4 regions of the Micromonospora sp. II genome follow, and region 1 is predicted to be linked to each of the others. Evidence: riboswitches for the same ligand, from Rfam matches in the RefSeq annotation. Region 1 holds a riboswitch; each other region holds the start of a gene.
The links. A riboswitch is a leader RNA that binds a small molecule or an ion and turns the genes downstream of it on or off. The one in region 1 is predicted to bind cyclic di-AMP.
Positions count from the first base shown of each region.

Region 2: linked by a shared signal. The riboswitch ahead of A8711_RS18385 (hypothetical protein) and the one ahead of A8711_RS15645 (transglycosylase family protein) in region 1 are both predicted to bind cyclic di-AMP.
Region 3: linked by a shared signal. The riboswitch ahead of A8711_RS29215 (C39 family peptidase) and the one ahead of A8711_RS15645 (transglycosylase family protein) in region 1 are both predicted to bind cyclic di-AMP.
Region 4: linked by a shared signal. The riboswitch ahead of A8711_RS07780 (hypothetical protein) and the one ahead of A8711_RS15645 (transglycosylase family protein) in region 1 are both predicted to bind cyclic di-AMP.

Region 1 is NZ_LYXF01000024.1:869,136-872,785, forward strand. It holds gene A8711_RS15640 (LLM class flavin-dependent oxidoreductase) at 39-1,601, opposite strand; cyclic di-AMP (ydaO/yuaA leader) riboswitch at 1,774-1,919, shown strand; gene A8711_RS15645 (transglycosylase family protein) at 1,918-2,562, shown strand; gene A8711_RS15650 (YbaB/EbfC family nucleoid-associated protein) at 2,746-3,195, shown strand; gene A8711_RS15655 (M4 family metallopeptidase) at 3,330-3,650, opposite strand, start outside.
Region 2 is NZ_LYXF01000035.1:104,458-108,107, forward strand. It holds gene A8711_RS18375 (STAS domain-containing protein) at 358-717, shown strand; gene A8711_RS18380 (SRPBCC family protein) at 759-1,295, shown strand; gene A8711_RS18385 (hypothetical protein) at 1,292-2,368, opposite strand; cyclic di-AMP (ydaO/yuaA leader) riboswitch at 2,373-2,504, opposite strand; gene A8711_RS18390 (cation diffusion facilitator family transporter) at 2,648-3,562, opposite strand.
Region 3 is NZ_LYXF01000078.1:172,860-176,509, forward strand. It holds gene A8711_RS29210 (alpha/beta fold hydrolase) at 1-700, opposite strand, end outside; gene A8711_RS29215 (C39 family peptidase) at 946-1,779, opposite strand; cyclic di-AMP (ydaO/yuaA leader) riboswitch at 1,986-2,126, opposite strand; gene A8711_RS29220 (hypothetical protein) at 2,427-3,191, opposite strand; gene A8711_RS29225 (hypothetical protein) at 3,331-3,650, opposite strand, start outside.
Region 4 is NZ_LYXF01000012.1:28,801-32,450, reverse strand. It holds gene A8711_RS07790 (SHOCT domain-containing protein) at 1-58, shown strand, start outside; gene A8711_RS07785 (YibE/F family protein) at 223-1,506, shown strand; cyclic di-AMP (ydaO/yuaA leader) riboswitch at 1,661-1,792, shown strand; gene A8711_RS07780 (hypothetical protein) at 1,796-2,821, shown strand; gene A8711_RS07775 (carbonic anhydrase) at 2,883-3,542, opposite strand.

The DNA.
Region 1 (3,650 bases):
CGGTACCCCCTGACTTAGGAAATCAAAAGTCAGCTACCTCACAGCTGGCCGGGGAAGAAGCCGTGCCGGGCCAGCGGCTCGACGATCTGGTGCTCCTCGTACGACAGGTGCGACAACAGCGTGTCGGTGAGCAGGTCCACCGCCTCCTGGAGCTGCGTGAAGTCGCCGGGCCGGTGGACCAGTTCCACGAGCGCCCGGTCGACGCTCTCCACCACCCCGTGGATCACCACGTGTTCCTCCTCGAGGCGGTCGAGCACGGCCGCCAGCCCGGCCTCGGAGCGGCGCAGGTGCGGGAAGATCGAGGCGTCCTCCAGCCCGTGGTGCTGGGTGACCATGGTGCAGTAGGCCGCGCAGTACGCCCCGAGCGTCCAGTTGTTCTGCCGCATGGTCATCTCGTTGAGCGCCGCCCGCGCCCGGCCCGGCGAGACGGCGCCCCGCTTGACCTGTTCCAGCAGGTCGCGCACCTGGGCCAGCTCCTGGCGCAGGTGGTCGTGCACGTCCACCAGGTGCTGCCCGGCGGCCTGCCCCCGGGGTGGGTAGACCTGGCCGGCCGGAGGCAGCGGGGCGGTCGGCCGGGTCGACTCGTCCCAGGGGCGGCGCGCGCTCAGACGTACCCCCGGGTCGGGGGTGGGGGTGACCGCCAGCGTGGCCGCGCCGCCGGTGGCGGCCGTGTCGTCGGCGACCGCGCGGGCCCCGCTGCCGGGCGCGGTGCGCTCGGCGGCGACGAGTTCGCGGACCGCCGGCGCGACCTCCTGGGCGAAGATCTGGATCGCGCGCGGCTCGTCGCTGCCGAGGATGAACGTGGTGACGCCGTGCTCCAGCGTGAGCCCGGCCAGCTCCTCCACCCACTGCTCCGGCGGGCCGGCCAGGAAGCCGGCCGACGAGCGCGCGAACGTGCCGGTCACGTTGAGCATGCGGCGGATCTCGGCCGGGTCGCGCCCGGCAGCCTGCGCGCCCTCGTCCACGAGCGCGTTCAGGGCGGGCAGCTCGTCGGGGCCCTTGGGCAGGTAGGACAGGGAGGGCAGCCAGCCGTCCGCGGCGCGGCCGACCAGGCGCAGCATGCGCGGCTTGTACGCGCCGACCCAGATGCCCACCCGATGCGCGGGCGCCGGGCCGCGCTTGGCGCCGACCACCCGGTAGTGCTCGCCGTCGACGCGGATCATGCCGCGGCGGTCGGTGTCCCAGACCTCGCGGATCACCCGGATCGCCTCGTCCAGGGCCTCGACCGCCGCGCCGGGGGACAGGCGCCGCCCGCCCGTCGCCTCGATCGCGTCCCAGAACGCGCCCGCGCCGAGTCCCATCTCGACCCGGCCGCCGGTGAGCAGGTCCAGGCTGGCCACGCTGCGGGCCAGCACCACCGGCTGGCGCAGCGGCAGGTTGAGCACGTTGCCGGCCAGGTGGATGCGCTCGGTGACGGCGGCCACGTAGGACATCAGCGTCCAGGTGTCCAGGAAGCCCGGCTGGTACGGGTGGTCCTGGAACGTGACCAGGTCCAGCCCGACCTGTTCGCAGAGCGTGGCCAGCGCCACCACCTGGTCGGGCTGCCCGGCGGCGGGCGTGATGAAGCCGCCGAAGGTCAGCTCGTGTCCGTGATCGGTCATCCGTCCCGCCCCTCCCGTGATCTTGCTCGGCCCTGCCACGGTAGCTCCACAGGTGGTAGCCCGGCCGGGTGAACACCATCACAAGAAGTGGACGATCGTCGCAAACCGTCCTTAGCGTCGGTTTCGTTCGCATTCGCGGGCACCGCGGGCCGGAAACGCCAAATCCCGCCGCCGGCCCCGGTAACCGAACCTCGTGCGGGAGCGGGGGAACCACACGTTCCACGGTGCATCGTCACCTCGGGGTGAAGCCGCCACCGGCGGCCGGGCTCCTCGGCCCGAACCCGACAGCTCACCTCGTCGGCGTGGAGGAATCCACATGGCAACTGCATACTCGGCCCGAAGCCGCCGTACCGCTCTCGGTGCGGTGGTGACCGGCGCCGCCGTCGGCGTCGCGACCCTGTTCGGCCCGGCCGCACCGGCCAGCGCGGGCGTCAACTGGGACGCGGTCGCGCGCTGCGAGTCCGGCGGCAACTGGAAGATCAACACCGGCAACGGCTACTACGGCGGGCTCCAGTTCTCCCGCGCCACCTGGAACGGCTACGGCGGCCAGAAGTACGCCGCCCGCGCCGACCTGGCCAGCCGGTCCGAGCAGATCGCCGTCGCGGAGAAGGTGTTGCGCGGCCAGGGCATCGGCGCGTGGCCGGTCTGCGGCAAGAAGGGCGGCTCGGCGAACGCCGCGGCGACCCGGTCCGAGCGGGCGGCCCCGAAGAAGGCCACCTCGAAGAAGTCCGCCCCGAAGCGGGCCGCCACGCGCAAGACCGCGCCGGAGCGGGCCGCGACGACTGCGGCGCCGCAGCCGTCGGCCGGGACGTACGTGGTCCGGCGCGGGGACACGCTGTCGGAGATCGCCGTGGCGCAGCGCGTCGACGGCGGCTGGCGTGCCCTGCACGAGCGCAACCGGGCAGTGGTCGGCGACGACCCCGGCCTGATCTTCCCCGGTCAGCGGCTGCGTCTGCGCTGATCTGGTCCGGACGCCCGGCCGGTTCGACCCGGCCGGGCGTCCGGCCGCCCGCGACACGCCGCGCCGCCGGTGTCCGGCCTGCTCGCGGCGCCGGACGCCACCCGTGACGGCCGCTGACCGCGATTCGTCGGAGCCGGTTGCTAGGGTCACGATGATCGGCTCAGACGTGAAGAAAGCGCGGAAATGACCAACGATCCGTTCTCGGCGGCCGCGAGCATCGACGAACTGCTGACCCGCACGCAGCAGGCGCTCACCGCGATGCGCTCCCGGGCCTCGGAGCACGCCGACGGCGAGCCGGGCGACCTGCTGCGCGCCGAGGGCACCGCAGCCGACGGCCGGGTCCGCGCGGTCGCCGTTCAGGGTGGCCGGCTGGATTCCGTGACGATCGACCCGGACTTGGCCGGCGAGCCCCTCGACGTCCTGTGCGGACATGTCACCGCCGCCGCCAACGCCGCGCTGTCCGAGCTGGACGCCCGGGTCAGCGCGTCGGCGCGGGCCGACGCCGACGCGCTCGCCGCCCGGCTCGGCAGCATGGGTGACCAGGCCGAGCTGTTCGGTCGCGCGATGCACGAGGCGGCCGCGCGGATCCACCGCGACCGCGGCACGGCGTCCCAGGCCGGGCGTCCGGCCTGACCCGACCGCACGCGGTCCGGCACGACGCGGCGCCGCCCCGGCACGCGGCGGCGGCCACGCGCGACGCGGCACCGCCCGGCACGACGAGGCGGCCGGCCGCCGGGAGGACGACGACCGGCCGCGCTACGCCACGGTCAGCTCAGGGTGACCGCGGTGTCGTCGACGACGAAGGACGTCTGCAGTGAGCTGTCCTCCACGCCGCTGAACGAGATGGTCGCCGTGGTGCCTGCGAGCGACGAGATGTCGAAGGACCGCTGCACGTAGCCGGTGGCCTTGTTCAGGTTGGAGTAGGTGGCCAGCGTGGTGCTGCCGGCCTTGACGGTGAGCTTGTCGTACGCGGTGCCGGTGGTCGTCTCCGCGCTGTCGATGTGCAGCCAGAAGCTGAACGTCGCGCGGCATCCGGCCGGGATCGTCACCGACTGACTGAGCGTGTCGGTGTGCGACGAGCCGTACCC
Region 2 (3,650 bases), on a different contig from region 1:
TTCACTGTCTCGGGGCAGTGCCCCACCGGCGCACGCGGCAAACCCTCGCGGTGGTGCCCGGCTCGTGAGCAGCGAACGGGACGAACCACCCGAACGCGCCGGGACCGGTGCCGACGGGACGTGCGCGCGCCCGCTACCCTGGTCGGCGGATCGACGGGTCCGACCGGCCGTACGGCTGGCCGCGGCCCGCGTCGAAGGGGAAACTGGAACCCGGAGGTCCGGATTGGGAGCGCCCAGGTGTGCCCAGTTCGCGAATTGCTCATCCCGGGGGGTGGCGACCGGGCCGTTGGAGGAATACTCTCGGTCGCGGCCCGCGTACTGATGAGGCGCCCGTCAAGGGCGAGTGGAGGTGCTCGCGTGAGCCTGTCGATCGTGAAGTCGGTGCGGCCGGGTGGTGTCGTCCAGATCGCGCCCCGTGGGGAGATCGACGTCGACACCGCGTACGAGGTGCGGGAAGCGATCGCCGAGGTGCTCGCGAAGGGCCGTCCCTCGCGCATCGAGCTGAACATGCGGCTCGTCACGTTCATCGACTCGGTCGGCATCAGCGCCATGGTGGCCGGCTTCCAGACCTGCGAGGTCAGCGGCGTCAAGCTCGTGGTCACCGAGCCGAGCCGGTTCGTGCACCGGCAGCTCTGGGTGACCGGCCTGCTCGGCCTCTTCGGCGCTCCCGAGCCGTGGTTCGCCGACGACACCCCCGAGGTGCTGCCCGGCGCCTGAGCGCCGTTCGCACCCCCTGCGGCCAGGGGACCTTCTACCCGTTGCCAGCCCGGCGTCGGTACGGGACGATCGTCGCGACGTACGACGGCGAGGGGGCCCGCTTGCAGAGCAGCGACAGCTTCAGCTACACCGTGCAGGCCCGGTGCAGCCGGGCCGACGCGGTGGCACTGCTGGGTGACCTGAGTCGCCAGGGCGAGCTGCATCCGCTGATCGTCCGGGTCCGGCAGCTGCCGGCCCGGCCGGGCGCGCTGGCCAGCTACGCGATCACCGACCGGCTGCAACTGGGCCCGCTGCACTTCCCGGTCACGTACCAGGCGGACGTGCTGGTCGCGAGCGAGGACGAGGTGGTCACTGTGGCCCGGCAGCAGCCGGCGACGACGGTGCGCAACCACACCCGGCTACGCGACGAGCCCGACGGCACCGTGCGCATCGACGTGGAGATCACGCTCACCGCGCCGGCGCCGCTGTTCGGGTACGCGTTCCGCCAGGCCCGGGCGGCTCACCTGAGCCTGGCGGCCCGTCTCGGCGCGACGCTGGAGGGCCGGCCCGATCCGGCCGGCCCCCCGGGAGCGCGCTAGTACACCGACAGGTGCACGTGGTTGGTGTGGTCGCTGGACGGGTCTCCGTTGCCGCCGCTGTACGACTTCCACCCGCTGCTGGGCAGCCAGATCTGCTTGAACCAGATCACGTAGAGCACGGCGAGCGGGTCGGCGTTGCGCACGAAGTACGCGGCCAGGTTGTTGCCGTACGTCCGGTCACCGCCGCTGGCCACGCCGCCGAAGCCGTTCTTCTGGGCGGCGAAGTCGCAGGCCCGCCCCTTCGGGTGCTCGCCCGAGCCGCTGGGCCGGTGGCACGAGACGTACCTGGTGAAACCGGCCGCCTTGGCCTGCTGCAGCGCGTGCAGCGTCCGCGGGGTGATGCAGCCGTTGGCCGGGGTCGGGTCGTTGACGCTGCACGACTCCGACGGCCACGAGCCGTCCGAGTTGCGTGGTGCGGGCTTCGCGTTCTTGTTTGAGGTGCCCTGGACGCTGCCGCCGCCGCTGCTGTTGTTGCGGGCGGAACGTTCGTTCGCCACTTCGAGCGCGCGCTCGGCCTGCTCCTTGCGCTTGCCCATCACCTCGACCTGCTTGCGTTGCTCGCGGATCTCGGTGTCGAGCGCGGCCCGGGTGCGGGTGGCCTCGTCCCGGGTGGTGATCAGCTCGCGCACCGTGCGGTCCTCGTGCGCGGCGACCTGTTCCAGCGTGGCGGCCCGGTCCATGAAGCCCGCCGGGCTGCTGCTGTCGAGCAGCGCCGCGGCGGTGCCGAGGCGGCCCGCGCGGTACGCCACCCCGGCGATCTCACCGACCTTGGCGTCACGTACGGCCAGCTCGGCGCCGACCTTCGCGAGCTGGTCGTTGAGCTGCTTCTGGCGGTTCACCGACCGGTTCAGCGCGGCCTTCGCCTCCAGCCAGCCCTTGCTGGCCGCGTCGAGTTGGGCGCGCAGCTCGGGCGTGCCGCCCTCGTCGTCGCCGGGCGCGGCGGCGAGCAGGGCGGTCCGGGGCGCCGCCGAGGCGGGGGAGGCCGGAACGGTCGCGACGCCGACAGTCAGCGTCGCGACGAGCAGGGCCGCCAACCGGGCGGCCGTCCGTCGTACAGGTGCCACTGGGGGCATTCACATGTCCTTCCGTCAACCGCCGACCGGGTTAGCTGACGGGTTCGGGACGGAAGATCCCTACCGCTGACGCGGATGCACCCCACGTACGTGGTTCCCCGGCTCGCCCCTTCGGGCGATTAGGCGACGGCCACCCCACCTGCGCCGGTGACGCCGGTGGCTGCGGCCGCGACCGAGCCTACCGGCGCGGCCCGGGCGCGGCTCCGTTGCGCAGTGCCGCATGGTGGGGCAAAACCGACATAAGTGTACAGCAGTCACGGTGATTTAAGTCTGCCCTAATCACCACTCGGTCTTTCCGCACACTCCGGCTGACGCTCCGGGTTCGACCTGCAACGTGGCGTGATCGATGGAGAAGTCCTCGTGCAGCGCCGTCCGCGCGGCGGCCAGCACCCCGGCCGGGTCCACACCCGGGTCGGTGGTCAGGTGCGCCGAGGCCACCTCCATGCCCGAGGTGAGCGTCCAGACGTGCAGGTCGTGCACCTCGGCCACGCCGGGGACCGCGGCCAGTCGGTCGTGCACGGCGGTCACCTGGAGGTGCTCCGGCGCCGCCTGCACCAGGATGCGCACCGCGGCCCGGCCGAGCCGCCAGGTGCGCGGCAGGATGAACAGGCCGATCCCGACGGCGACCAGTGGGTCCGCCCACCACCAGTCGGTCACCGCGATGACCAGCGCGGCGGCGATCACGCCGAGCGAGCCGAGCAGGTCGCCGAGCACCTCCAGGTACGCGCCGCGCAGGTTGATGCTCTCCTTCGCCCCGGCGCGCAGCAGCGCGAAGGCGACGATGTTGGCGAGCAGGCCGAGCACCGCCACCACGAGCATCGGGCCGGCCAGCACCTCCGGCGGCTCGCCGAAGCGGCGTACCGCCTCGATCAGGACGTAGACCGCGACGGCGCCGAGCAGCACGGCGTTGGCGAGGGCGGCGAGCACCTCCAGCCGGTAGAGGCCGAACGTGCGCTGCGGGTCGGTGCCGGCGCGCCGGGTGGCGGTGATCGCCGCGAGGGCCATGCCGATGCCGAGCACATCGGTGAACATGTGCCCGGCGTCGGAGAGCAGGGCGAGCGAGCCGGTGGTGAAGGCGGCCACCGCCTCGACCACCATCAGGACGGCGAGCAGCGCGAACGCGGCCCAGAGCCGGCCTGCGTGGCGGTGTGCCGCGTTGGCCACCGCGCTGCTGTGGTCATGACCTGCGCCCACGCCAACACCCTCCCTGCCGCGTACCGGCCGGGCCCAATGTATGCTCACATCGCTATGTATGCAAGTGAACTGTGGGTGGCGCGGGCGT
Region 3 (3,650 bases), on a different contig from region 1:
CGTGCGCGTTGTGGCCCAGGCCGGGCAGGGTGGCCACCGGCACGCCCAGCTCCTTGAGCTGCGCGTCGCTCACCATCGGGTCCTGCTCGCCGCGGGCCAGCAGCACCGGCACGCCGGTCGCGGCCAGCTGGGCGGGCAGCCGAGGCTCGCCGACCGCGAACGCGGCCGGGTCCATCGCCAGCCGCCAGCGGCCGTCGACCCGCCGCAGCCCCGCCTCCACCACCGGGTGGTCCGGGGCGAACAGCCCGGCCAGCCCCGAGACGCGCAGGTAGCGGCGGGCCGCCTCGTCCCGGGTGGCGAACCAGGTGACCGGCCGGGCGGCCAGCTCGCTCGCCTTCGCCAGCTCGGCCGGGGACCAGACCGCCTTGATGCCGAGCCCCACCACCGCGTCCACCGGAAGAGCCCGCTGCCGGGCCGCGAGCGCCAGCGCCACCACCCCGCCGAGCGAGTGTCCGAGCAGCACCAGCCGGTCGTGCGGGCCCAGCCGGAGCGGACCGAGCCCGTCTGCGACGCGCTGGGCCAGGGCGTCGAACGAGTAGCCGTCGAGCGGCGGCGACCAGCCGTGGCCGGCCAGGTCGGGGGCGAGCCAGCGCCCGGGCCAGCGGCGCTCCAGCAGCGGCGCCCAGGGCAGCCACACTTCGCCGGTGGCGCCCATGCCGTGCAGGAGAATCAGGTGCCGGTTCCCCGTCGCATCGCCCATTGGCGCAGTCTGCCACCGCCCGCCCCGGACACGCGAGACCGAACCCGCCCCGCCCAAACCGCCCGCCCTCGCCCTCGCCGCCGATCTTGGAGTTGTGGTGCCTCCCATAGCGGGGTGAGCCGGGCATACCAGGCGCCACAAGTCCAAGATCGGCGCGCCGAGAGGGCGGCGGGCGAGGGGCGGGCGGGGACGGGGAAGGCCGGCGCCCCGGGACGGGGTGCCGGCCTTCGCAGGGTGCGGGGCGGTCAGGCGGAGTAGCCGCGGCTGGCGATCCAGTGCGCCAGGTCGATCGTGGTGAGCCAGTACGACGGCAGCGACGGGTCGGCCGAGTCGGCGATCCGGACGGTCCGGCCGTCGTCCTTGTAGCCGATCACCGCGACGTAGTGGCCGCCGGGGAACGAGTGCCAGCCGCCGTTGGTGTCGGTGGCGGTGCCGGCGACGTTCGCGACGACCCCTCGGCCGTTGCTGATCGCCTCGACCACGTCGGCCTGGAGCCGGTCCATCTGGGCCGGGCTGGCCGAGCCGGGAATCATCCGGGTCCGGTACGGGTTGCCCTTGACCTGCTGGTTGAGCACGCGCGTGGTGTCCTCGGCCGAGTTGGTGCCCATCTCGGTGGTGCCGAGCGGGCCGGCGAGGGCGTCCTGGCTGCGCTCGATGCCGGTGGCGCTGAGCGCGTTGCGCACGGCGGCCGGGCCGCAGTAGTAGTAGTTGATCTGCGCCTGGTAGTCGTAGTCCAGCGTCTTGCTCGACGGCGGCTTCGGCGCGGCCTTGGTGACGTCCGGGTCCGCCGCGGCCTTCTTCGCCGACGGGGAGGCGCTGGGCGACCTGCTGGGCTCGGCGCTCGGCGACGCCGGCGGGACGCCGATACGCGCCTCGCTGCGGCTGGCGGGCTCGCCGAGCCGTGCGCCGAGTTCGGCGACCGAGGCGGTGTTCTCCTGCTGGACCGGGGCGTCCTCACCGGCGGCGAGGGCGGTGCCGGCGCCGGCGGCCAGCACGAGCGCCGCGGCCGATCCGGCGATGATCTGGTACGGGCGTTCGGTGGCGATCCGCCGCAGCTGACGCTTCAGGTGGTGCTTCACGAAATCCTCCACGGGGGGCGTGATCGGCACACGCCGGCCCGGCACGTGGAGGGGTTCACACGTGCTGGCAGGCCGGATGGGCCGGGGGAACGGGTACGCCCGCGATGCCGGGCGCCCAGGGGCGGTTTGCCGGTCGCGTCAGGCGAGCGCGGGTACCGCGGAGCCGTGGAGGCGGGGGGACGATCGAGGGGTGGGCACGAGGATGGGACTCCTTCCGTGGCCGCCGACCGGGTTAGCTGACGGATTCGGGCGGGAAGTACGCCCTACCGCGGCAGTGGCCGCGGATTCACCCCGATGGTGCTCATGGTTCCCCGGTTCGTGATGACACGATTAGGCGGGTCGGCGCGGCGTCGCCTTCTGCGATCGGTTACCGCACCGGACGCGCCGACACTACCGGCGGGTACTGCCCCTGCCAAGCGCTCCCACCTGCGTAAACATGATCCCCGGTAACGGATTTCGGAACAGCCGGTTACTCACTTCACTCAATGGGACAAGCGGTGGTGACGGCGCCCGGGAGGCGAAAAGGGGACAGACGGCGAGCGCCTGACCGGCAATGGCGCGGCTCATTGGCCTGTTCTGCGCTCCACGCCCGTTTCGGTGCCGGGGGTGAGCCGGCTCACCACATTCCGGGTAACAATTCGGTCGCCTCAGCCGACCCGGGCCGGACGCCAGCGGGCGTTGCGGACGGACGCGCCGACCGGCAGGGGGATCGTCGCCACGCCGCGGGACACCGGGGCGGGCCGCACCGCCAGGGTGGCCGCGTACGCCTCGGCGGCGAGCGTACGGGCGGCCTCGGCGGCCAGTTCGGCGTCCCGCCACGCCTGCCGCTCCCGCTCGGCGGCGCTCTCCCAGCCGGTCCGGCGCCGGTCCCGTACGGCCCGGGCCAGCACGATCTCCTGCTCGGCCGGGTGCCGGCGCGGGTCCCACCCGTTGCGGCGCGCCAGCACGTCGGCGAGTTGCCGGGCGGACAGGTCGCCGCGCCAGTGCGCCGTCATGGCGGCGTGGTGCAGCCAGCGCTCCCGGGCCGCGTACTCCGCCGGGGTGCGCGGGGTGCGCGGGGCGGCCAGCGCGGCGGCCCCGGCCAGGCGGCGGGCGGCGCTGTCCGCCTCGTCGTACGCGGTCCAGGCGCGTTCCGCCTCGTCCTGCGCGGCCAGCCACCGTTCCCGGCGGCGACGGGCCGTCTGGGCGGCCCCGGCGGCGGCCACCGCCACCTCCTCGGCGTACCGGACGAGGTCGTCGCGGCGCGCGGCGTCCTGGTCCACCGGATCGGCGGCAGCCTCGGCGACGCCGTCGCGCTCGGGCCGGGCCACCAGCGCGGCGAGCAGGCCGAACGCGAGCAGCATCAGGAAGGACCAGATGGCGGCGGCCTCGGGGACCGCGGTGAGGAAGTGGTAGAGAGCGGTCTGCGACATGGTCGGCACCTCACGGGAAGAACCTGGCGGGAGAATCCGCACGGCCGGTCGGGGCGCGGCGCGGGGGCGCCGGGCCGTCGAAGGGCGGGTGCGGGATGACGTTCGGTGGGTGCGGTGACGGGCGCGGCCCGTGGGCGGATCAGCGGGCGGGCGGGGCCCGCAGGCCGACCGGCGCGGTGATCCGGCCGGCCGGGACCGGCTGCGGGTCGTTCGGGAGCGTGTCGGTGGCCCGTGCGGCGGGCGCGGGTGCGCCGTCGGGACGGGCCTGCCGCTCGGCGGCGCGGTCGGATTCCGGTCGCGGGGCGGCCGGCGTGCTCACGTACGCCGGGCCGGCTGGCGCGGCCGGGGCGGCGACGGCCGGCAGCGTGGCCGCGCCGAACGAACAGGCGACGACCACGGCGAGACTGGCGAGCATCCGGGCGGTCCAGCGCGCCACCCACCACACGGGGCAGGTGAGCG
Region 4 (3,650 bases), on a different contig from region 1:
CGCCCGCGGCGAGATCGACGAGGACGAGTACCGGCGACGCCGGGCCGGACTGGCCTGACCCGCGCGGGGCGCGCGTCACCGGTCACGGTGTCCGGGAGCACCCAGCCGGGCTGCCTACCATGTCGGGGCGACGACCCGGACGTGGTCGACACGTCCGCGCCGGCCCGGTGACCAGACCGGTCCGGCGGACCAGGCGTCGCCGCGACCGTTGGGAGAGACGCCTTGGGTGCCGACCACACCCGCCCCGCACCGCCCACGCCACCGGGCGTACGACGGCTGCTCGTCGCCGTGGTGGTGCCGCTGTTCGCGCTCACCGTGATCGCCGCGCTGGTGCTCTGGCCCCGGCAGGACCGGGAGCCGGTCGGCGGCGCGGACGTCCCCCGCTACCACGGCACCGTGACCCGGGTGGTCACCGAACCCTGCCCGCCGACGCCGGAGGCCCCGGAGGGCGCGGGCGGCCCCTGCGGCACCGCGACCGTCGCCGCCGAGCAGGGCCCGGACGCGGGACGGCAGGTCGAGACGCCGCTCCCGGCCGGACCGGGCGCGCCACGGGTCGAGGTCGGCGACAAGATCGTCCTGGTCGAGCTGATCGACCCGGCCGATCCTTCGGTGAAGTCCTACAACATCGCCGAGCACCAGCGCGGCACACCGCTGATCTGGCTGCTGGTGCTCTTCGCCGCCGCGATCGTGGCGTTCGGCCGCTGGCGCGGGCTCGCCGCGCTCGGCGGCCTGGCGGCCAGCTTCGCCATCCTGCTCGGCTTCGTGCTGCCCGGCATCGGTGGCGGCCAGCCGCCGCTGCTGGTGGCGATCGTGGGCGCCGCGTTGATCATGTTCGTGGTGCTCTACCTGACGCACGGGATCACCGCGCAGACGTCGGTGGCGGTGCTCGGCACGCTCGGCAGCCTGGTGGTCACCGGCGTGCTCGGCCTGCTCGCCACGTCCGCCACCCACCTGACCGGCTTCGGCAGCGAGGACGCCACCACGCTGTCCATGTTCCAGGGCGACGTGGACCTGCACGGACTGCTGCTGGCGGGCATCATCATCGGCTCGCTGGGCGTGCTGGACGACGTCACCGTCACCCAGGCGGCCACCGTCACCGAACTCGCGCACGCCAACCCGGGGCTGTCCCGGCGGCAGCTCTACCGGGCGGCGACCCGCGTCGGCCGGGCCCACATCGCGTCCACCGTCAACACCATCGTGCTGGCGTACGCGGGCGCGTCGCTGCCACTGCTGCTCCTGCTGGTCGCCGACTCCCGCCCGGTGAGCCAGATCCTCACCAGCGAGTTCCTCGCCCAGGAGATCGTCCGCAGCGCGGTGGCCACGCTCGGCCTGATCGCCGCCGTACCGCTGACGACCGCACTGGCCGCGATCGTGACCACCGCCGGACGGCGCGCGCCCGGTCCGGAGCCGGCGTCGCCCGTACCCCCGCCGCCCCGTCCGCCGACCGGACGCGACGACGCGCTGGAGGCGCTCGGCGGCGGAAAGAGTACGGAGGCGACATGGTGACACTCCGCACGGTGACCATCGATTTCAAACGCGACGCTGGTCACGGTGCGCCACGGCGAAATCTCGCTATTGGTCGGCTTCCGGACGTAGATCCGCAGGAGTGCTGTCGGGTAACCTCGCTGCCGGTCACCGCCGAAGGCGCGCACCGGCGCCAGCGGTGCCGCCGCCCAATCGCCTGCGGGCGAGCCGGGGAACCAGGTACATGGGGTGAATCCGCGCGAGCGGTAGGGGCCACTTCCGTCCCGAACCCGTCAGCTAACCCGGTCGGCGGCCGACGGAAGGGAACACTGTGACGCCACCCCTGCGCCGCTGGCTGACACCCCTGGTGGCCGTGCTGGCCTCGCTGGCAGTGCTGGCCGGGCCGAACTCGGCGACGGCGGCCCCCGCCGCGGCGGCCCCGAAGCCGTCCGGGCACGAGGAGGACGGCGAACCACCGCTCATCACCGAGGCGATCGACAGCGCCAACCGGAACTTCCTCCAGGCGAAGGCGAAGCTGGCCAAGTCGCAGGACCGCCAGCGGCGGCTGGCCGCCGAGGTACAGGCGGCACAGGCCGAACTCGAGGCGCTCAGCCCGCAGGTCAACCAGCTCGCCGCCCAGTCCTACCGGACCGGCCGGATGGGCGCGATGGCGATGCTGCTGGAGAGCAACTCGCCCGACTCGTTCGTCCGCCGCGTCAACGCCCTGGACGAGCTGAACCTCCTCAACGCGCAGCGCCTGGCCGCCATCAACGCGGTCAAGAACCGCGCCGAGACGGCCAAGATCGCGCTCGACGCCGAGGTGCGCGAGCAGGAGAAGCAGAAGAACGCGATGGAGCGCGAGAAGGTGCAGGCCGAACGCGCCCTCAAGCTCGTCGGCGGCCTCGGCTTCACCGGCGGCCTGGTCGACGCCACCTCACCGGTCGCCAAGATCGGCCCCGGCCGCACCGCCGACGGCGGCTGGAAGGCCGAGTCGTGCAGCGAGAACGACCCGACCACCTCGGGCTGCATCACGCCGCGGACGCTGCACGCCTACAAGGAGGTCCGGCGCGCCGGCTACACGCGCTTCGTGGGCTGTTACCGGCCGGGCGGGCCGTGGGAGCACCCCAAGGGCAAGGCGTGCGACTGGTCGCTGCAGAACAGCGGCTTCTCACCCTGGCACAACAACGACACCCGCAAGTACGGCAACGACGTGGCCGCCTTCCTCATCCGCAACGCCGACCGGCTGGGCATCTACTACGTGATCTGGAACCGGCAGATCTGGTTCCCGGCCACCGGCTGGAGGTCGTACAGCGGGCCGTCGAACCACACCGACCACGTCCACATGTCGATGCTCTGACCTGGACGCAGCAAGAAGGGGCCGCCCCCGTGGGCGGCCCCTTCGTCGTCCGGCGCTCCGGTCAGCCGGCCAGCGCCGCGTCCGCGTCCGCCGGCGACGAGGGAGCGGGCAGTGACGCCGGGACCTGCGCCACTGTCCGCACCTCGCCGCCGGAGAGCCGGTACGACATCCCCGCCACCGTGCACCGGCCCGCCGCGACCCGCTCGGCCAGCACGGAGGACCGGGCCAGCAGCGTCTCCACGGTCTGCGCGATGTGGACGTCGATGATGCCGTCGAGGTCGTCGATGCCCTGCCGGGCGGCGCGCAGCAGGCTGGGCGAGACCGCGTCCACCACCGCTCCCAGGTGCCCGGCCGGAGCGGCGCCGGTCCGGACCCCCTCCCGGGCGGCCTGGACCGCGCCGCAGGAGTCGTGCCCGAGCACCACCACGAGCGGCGTGCCCAGCACGGTGACCGCGTACTCGACGCTGCCGAGCACCTCGGGCCCGGCGGTGTGCCCGGCGGTACGCACCACGAAGAGGTCACCGAGACCTCGATCGAAGATGATCTCCGCGGCGAGCCGCGAGTCGGAGCAGCCGACGATCACCGCGAAGGGGTGCTGGCCGTCGGCCACCGCCGCCCGGTGCCCGGCGTCCTGATTCGGATGCTGCGGCACACCGGTGACGAACCGGTGGTTGCCGGCACGCAGCTCGGCGAGCGCCTGCTCCGGGCTTCTCGGCGTCATCTGCCTCACCTCGTCTACCTGCGGAACGACCAGGCCGGACGGCCTCGCGACTTCACGGTCACACGGCGTCAGGGGCACGTCAAGATTCGTGATACGCATTTCATACTT